2 regions of the Streptomyces sp. NPDC048560 genome follow, and region 2 is predicted to be linked to the other one. Evidence: predicted binding sites of a transcription regulator. Region 2 holds the regulator's gene; the other holds the start of a gene.
What was found. The regulator HrcA, encoded in region 2, represses chaperone genes, less so after heat shock. The targets are predictions, from matches to a motif close to TTNGCACTCNGNNNNNCNGAGTGCNAA.
Positions count from the first base shown of each region.

Region 1 (3,410 bases), on a different contig from region 2:
GAGCTTCACGGCGTTGGCGCCCGTGGCCTCGTCACCGGTCAGGTCGAGCTTCTCGAAGACGGCCGTGGCCTGGAGCAGAGCCACGCCACCACCGGCGACGATGCCCTCCTCGACAGCGGCCTTGGCGTTGCGCACCGCGTCCTCGATGCGGTGCTTGCGCTCCTTGAGCTCGACCTCGGTCGCGGCGCCGGCCTTGATGACGGCCACGCCGCCGGCCAGCTTCGCGAGGCGCTCCTGGAGCTTCTCGCGGTCGTAGTCCGAGTCGGAGTTCTCGATCTCGGCACGGATCTGCTTGACGCGACCCTGAACCTGGTCGCTCTCGCCCGCACCGTCGACGATCGTGGTCTCGTCCTTGGTGATGACGACCTTGCGGGCGCTGCCGAGCAGGTCCAGGCCGGCGTTCTCCAGCTTGAGACCGACCTCCTCGGAGATGACGGTGCCACCGGTGAGGATGGCGATGTCGCCGAGCATGGCCTTGCGGCGGTCACCGAAGCCCGGAGCCTTGACGGCGACGGACTTGAAGGTGCCACGGATCTTGTTGACGACCAGGGTCGACAGGGCCTCGCCCTCGACGTCCTCCGCGATGATCAGCAGCGGCTTACCCGACTGCATGACCTTCTCGAGCAGCGGAAGGAGGTCCTTCACGTTGCTGATCTTGGAGTTGACGATGAGGATGTACGGGTCGTCGAACGACGTCTCCATACGCTCCATGTCGGTCGCGAAGTACGCCGAGATGTAGCCCTTGTCGAAGCGCATACCCTCGGTGAGTTCCAGCTCCAGACCGAAGGTCTGGGACTCCTCGACGGTGATGACGCCTTCCTTGCCGACCTTGTCCATAGCCTCGGCGATCTTGGCGCCGATCTCGGTGTCAGCAGCGGAGATGGAGGCGGTCGAAGCGATCTGCTCCTTGGTCTCCACGTCCTTCGCCTGCTCCAGAAGAGCGGCGGAGACGGCCTCGACGGCCTTCTCGATGCCACGCTTCAGAGCCATCGGGTTGGCACCCGCGGCGACGTTGCGCAGACCCTCGCGGACGAGAGCCTGGGCGAGAACGGTGGCGGTGGTCGTACCGTCGCCGGCGACGTCGTCCGTCTTCTTGGCGACCTCCTTGACCAGCTCCGCACCGATCTTCTCGTACGGGTCCTCGAGCTCGATCTCCTTGGCGATGGAAACACCATCGTTGGTGATCGTGGGCGCGCCCCACTTCTTCTCGAGGACGACGTTACGGCCCTTGGGGCCGAGGGTGACCTTGACGGCGTCGGCGAGCTGGTTCATCCCGCGCTCGAGACCGCGCCGTGCCTCCTCGTCGAACGCGATGATCTTGGCCATGTGAAGTGGTCCTCCCGGACAGGGGTGGATTCTCCGGACCGAGAGGCGCCCGCGACGGACGGCCAGCGGCTGTGCGGTTCCTTGCCCCGCACAACCTGCGGGCCTCACCGGCCCGGTCCAAGTTTCTGTCACTCTCACCTGGAGAGTGCTAACGCCAATGATTAGCACTCGACCCCTGCGAGTGCAAGCGTCCCCCTCGGGATGTGGACAAAGAAGGGGGCCGCATGGGGACACACGAAGGGCGTCCGAACCCCTGGACGGAGCCGGAGCCCATGGACGTACGAGGGGTCCCCGTGCGCCCCGGGACGCACGGAGGGCCCGCACCCCTGGGGGTACGGGCCCTACGCGCGTGAGTAGTGTCGTTGGCCGACTGCGCCGAACTCAGCCGACGGCGAGCTTGACCATGTCCGCCTGCGGCCCCTTCTGGCCCTGCGAGATCTCGAATTCAACTCGCTGACCCTCTTCGAGGGTGCGGTACCCGTCCATCTGGATCGCGCTGTAGTGGACGAAAACATCCGCACCACCGTCGACCGCGATGAAGCCGTACCCCTTCTCCGCGTTGAACCACTTGACGGTGCCCTGAGCCATGCCTAACTCCCCTATTACTGGCCCTTGCACAGGACCGCACTTCGCGGGCCCGGGTCAGAACTCACCCTCCGACAGGAGAGGGTGTGTGCGCCGGAACGCGTCGACCGCGGCCGAATGTATCTGCCCAACTGCCCTCTGCAACAGGTCAATCGGACGAGAATTCTGGGCATGGCCGATCGCCCCTTTATGGGGAATTTATGAGATTCCTGGGCAAGTCGGGCCCGACAAAGGCCACTTATGCCATAAGGGGTGCACGTACTTTGGCTGCTTCTCATCGTGACCGGGCGCATTCTCATATGCGGGCGGCACAGGCAGCGGAGGGGACTTCCCAACTCTACCGCGTCTAACCATGCAGAATTGCCCCCTCCGCTTCTCTCGCGGAGGGGGCAACAGGGATAACTCCGGGAAGCCGGCGCAAGGGCGCGCCGGCCCGCGCTCAGCCTCCGGCGACGGCCGGGATGATCGAGACGCCGGCACCGTCCGGGGTGGCCGCGTCCAGGCCGCCCTCGAAGCGCACGTCGTCGTCGTTGACGTACACGTTCACGAAGCGTCGCAGCTTGCCCTGGTCGTCCAGGACGCGGGCGGCGATGCCCGGGTGGTTCTTCTCCAGGGAGTCGATCACCTCGGAGAGGACCGTGCCCTCGGCCTGGACCTCGGCCTGGCCGCCCGTGTAGGTGCGGAGGATGGTGGGGATGCGGACCTTGACGCTCATGGTGGGTGCCTTCCTTCGGTCTCGGGTGATCAGCTGGTGGCGAGGCCGGCGGCGCGGAACGCGTCCAGGCTCGGCCGGATCGTCGCGGTCGCCTGCGAGGTCTCGGCCACCGCGTCGAGCGTCTTGAGGCCGTCACCCGTGTTCAGGACGACGGTGGTCAGCGTCGGGTCGAGCAGACCCGCCTCGATCAGCTTCTTCGTCACGCCGACCGTGACTCCGCCCGCGGTCTCCGCGAAGATGCCCTCCGTCTGCGCGAGCAGCTTGATCGCGTCGACGATCTGCTCGTCGTTCACGTCCTCCACGGCCCCACCCGTGCGGCGGGCGATGTCCAGGACGTACGGGCCGTCGGCCGGGTTCCCGATCGCCAGGGACTTGGCGATCGTGTTCGGCTTCTGCGGGCGCACCACGTCGTGACCGGCCTTGAAGGCCACCGACACCGGGGAGCAGCCCTCGGCCTGGGCGCCGAAGATCTTGTACGGCTTGTCCTCGACCAGCCCGAGCTTGATGAGCTCCTGGAGGCCCTTGTCGATCTTCGTGAGCTGCGAGCCCGAGGCGATCGGGATCACGAGCTGGTCGGGCAGCTGCCAGCCGAGCTGCTCGCAGATCTCGTACGCGAGGGTCTTGGAGCCCTCGCCGTAGTACGGACGCAGATTGACGTTGACGAAGCCCCAGCCCTCGCCGAGCGGGTCGCCGATGAGCTCGGAGCAGAAGCGGTTGACGTCGTCGTAGTTGCCCTCGATGCCGACCAGTTCACCGCCGTACACCGCGGCCATGACGACCTTGC
Region 1 is NZ_JBEZIJ010000001.1:1,322,935-1,326,344, forward strand. It holds gene groL (chaperonin GroEL) at 1-1,326, opposite strand, end outside; gene AB0C82_RS05990 (cold-shock protein) at 1,708-1,914, opposite strand; gene AB0C82_RS05995 (MoaD/ThiS family protein) at 2,351-2,626, opposite strand; gene thrC (threonine synthase) at 2,656-3,410, opposite strand, start outside.
Region 1: groL (chaperonin GroEL) is a predicted target of HrcA. The motif match lies at 1,488-1,514, and genes of this name have one in related genera.

Region 2 (3,410 bases):
CGAGGGGCGGTGCGGGGTATGGCTTCCGGTGGTGCCGAACCGGCGGTCAGCGACCGTTGAACGCGTCCTTCAGCCGGGAGAAGAGCCCCTGCTGGCCTGGCTGGAACTGCCCGGTGGGCCGCTCCTCGCCACGCAGCTGCGCGAGCTCGCGCAGGACCCGCTCCTGTTCCGCGTCGAGCTTCGACGGGGTCATGACCTCGACGTGCACGATCAGGTCGCCTCGCCCGCCGCCCCGCAGATGCGTGATGCCGCGGCCGTGCAGCGGAACCGACTGACCGGACTGCGTGCCCGGCCTGATGTCGATCTCCTCCATGCCGTCCAGCGTCTCCAGCGGCACCTGGGTGCCGAGGGCCGCCGCCGTCATGGGGATGGTGACCGTGCAGTGCAGGTCGTCACCGCGCCGCTGGAACACCGAGTGCGCCAGTTCGTGGATCTCGACGTAGAGGTCGCCGGCCGGGCCGCCGCCGGGGCCGACCTCGCCCTCGCCCGCGAGCTGGATGCGGGTGCCGTTGTCGACACCTGCCGGGATCTTCACCGTGAGGGTGCGCCGCGAACGGATACGGCCGTCTCCGGCGCACTCCGGGCAGGGCGTCGGCACGACCGTACCGAAGCCCTGGCACTGCGGGCAGGGCCGTGAGGTCATGACCTGGCCGAGGAAGGACCGGGTGACCTGCGAGACCTCGCCACGGCCGCGGCACATGTCGCAGGTCTGCGCGGAGGTGCCGGGTGCGGCGCCCTCACCACTGCAGGTCGTACAGACGACCGCCGTGTCGACCTGGATGTCCTTGGTCGTGCCGAAGGCGGCCTCGGAGAGGTCGATCTCCAGCCGGATCATGGCGTCCTGGCCGCGCCTGGTCCGCGAACGGGGCCCGCGCTGGGACGCCGTACCGAAGAACGCGTCCATGATGTCGGAGAAGTTGCCGAAGCCGCCCTGTCCGAACCCGCCCGCGCCACCGCCGCCCGAGGCGGACAGCGGGTCGCCGCCGAGGTCGTAGACCTGCTTCTTCTGGGCGTCCGACAACACCTCGTAAGCGGCGTTGATCTCCTTGAACCGCTCCTGGGTCTTCGGATCCGGGTTGACATCCGGGTGCAGCTCGCGGGCGAGCCTGCGGAATGCCTTCTTGATCTCGTCCTGAGATGCGTCGCGGCGCACGCCGAGTACGGCGTAGTAGTCCGTGGCCACTTACGACTCCGCCAGGATCTGTCCGACGTAACGTGCCACTGCGCGTACCGCTCCCATCGTTCCGGGGTAGTCCATGCGGGTCGGTCCGACCACGCCGAGTTTGGCGACTGCCTCGTCGCCCGAACCGTAGCCGACCGCGACCACGGACGTGGAGTTGAGGCCCTCGTGGGCGTTCTCGTGACCGATACGTACGGTCATGCCCGAGTCCTTGGCCTCGCCGAGCAGCTTCAGCAGCACGACCTGCTCCTCCAACGCCTCCAGCACCGGCCGGATCATCACAGGGAAGTCGTGCCCGAAGCGGGTGAGGTTGGAGGTGCCGCCGATCATCAGCCGCTCCTCCGTCTCCTCCACCAGAGTTTCGAGAAGGATCGAGAGGACCGTGGAAACGGTTCCTCTGTCCTCGCCCTCGAAGGACTCCGGCAAGTCCTGCACCAGCTGGGGGACATCCGCGAAACGGCGTCCCACGACGCGGCTGTTGAGCCGCGCCCGGAGGTCCGCCAGCGATGTCTCCCCGAAGGGCACAGGGCAGTCGATCATACGCTGTTCGACCCGGCCGGTATCCGTGATCAGTACGAGCATCAGCCGGGCGGGCGCGAGCAGGAGCAGTTCCACGTGCCGCACCGTCGAACGGGTCAGCGAGGGGTACTGCACGACGGCGACCTGCCGGGTCAGCTGCGCGAGCAGCCGCACCGTCCGGCCCACGACGTCGTCGAGGTCGACCGCGCCGTCGAGGAAGTTCTGAATGGCCCTGCGCTCCGGCGACGACAGGGGCTTGACGCCCGCGAGCCGGTCGACAAAGAGCCGGTAGCCCTTGTCCGTGGGAATGCGCCCCGCGCTGGTGTGGGGCTGGGCGATGAAGCCCTCGTCCTCCAGCACCGCCATGTCGTTGCGGATCGTGGCCGGGGAGACCCCGAGCTTGTGCCGCTCGGTCAGTGCCTTGGAGCCGACGGGCTCCTCGGTTCCGACGTAGTCCTGGACGATGGCGCGCAGCACTTCGAGTCTGCGTTCGCTGAGCATCGCGCACACCTCCAGCTGTGGTTCTCCGTTACGGCCTGGCACTCTGTGCGTTCGAGTGCCAGCAATCCCCCCGGTCAGTGTACGGGGGCGGGGTGCCCCCCGGGCAAGGGCGACCGGCCACGCCGTCGCGAGACTGCGCAGGTCGTTGCGGATAGCGTCGTTGTATGGACGTCTCTTGGGAAGAGCTGGGCTGGGAGCGGTTGGGCAACGGTGTGGGACGGCGGCGCCTTCCCGTCTGGGACGCGACGGCCGCGCTGGTGGCGGGAGCGGACCGTGTCCTGCTCTTCGACACGGGTTCCTCACTGCGCGAGGGTGCGGAGCTGCGCTCCCAGGCGCAGCGGCTGCTCGGGCGGAGGGTGACGCATATCGCACTGAGCCACCCCCATTTCGATCATGTCCTGGGCACCGCCGTGTTCGCCGGCGCCGAGGTGTTCGGGGCGGTCGGCGTCGCCGATCTGCTCCGGAACGGGGCGGACGAGCTGCGCAGCTCGGCGGTGCACCACGGGGTGCCGGAGCGCGACGCGGCGGAAGCGGTGGACGTGCTGGTCGCCCCGCACCACGAGGTGTGCGGGGAGTGGACGCTCGATCTGGGCGGCGGGCTCCAGGTGCTCCTGGCCGATGTGGGGCCGGGGCACAGCGGCTACGACCTGGCCGTACTGGTGCCTGGTTCGCCCGCCGTGGTGTTCTGCGGCGACCTGGTCGAGCAGTCCGGTGAGCCGCAGGCGGGCAGCGACGCGGTCCCCTCCCGCTGGCCGGCGGCCCTGGACCGGCTGCTGGCCCTGGGCGGCGAGGACGCGGTGTACGTACCGGGGCACGGGGCGGTGGTGAACGCCGCTTTCGTACGGATGCAGCGTGATCAACTGGCCGCTCGGTTCGGCGTGTCGTGACCGCCCGCCGCCGTATCGTCGTCCGATGCGCAGCTACCAGCCGGACCTGACCCCGCCGTGGAAGAAGTCCGTACCGGCCCCCGAGGTCCCCGCCGAGCCCGATCTGGTCGTCGAGGAGGCCGCCACCGGCTTCTGCGGGGCGGTGATCCGCTGCGAGAAGACGGCCCAGGGCCCGACGGTGACCCTGGAGGACCGCTTCGGCAAGCACCGGGTGTTCCCGATGGAGCCCCGTGGCTTCCTGCTGGAGGGCCGGGTGGTCACTCTGGTACGCCCCACCTCCACGGCCCCCGCCCGCCCCGCCCGTACGGCCTCCGGCTCGCTTG
Region 2 is NZ_JBEZIJ010000005.1:338,927-342,336, forward strand. It holds gene dnaJ (molecular chaperone DnaJ) at 47-1,183, opposite strand; gene hrcA (heat-inducible transcriptional repressor HrcA) at 1,184-2,200, opposite strand; gene AB0C82_RS16580 (MBL fold metallo-hydrolase) at 2,365-3,087, shown strand; gene AB0C82_RS16585 (DUF3097 domain-containing protein) at 3,113-3,410, shown strand, end outside.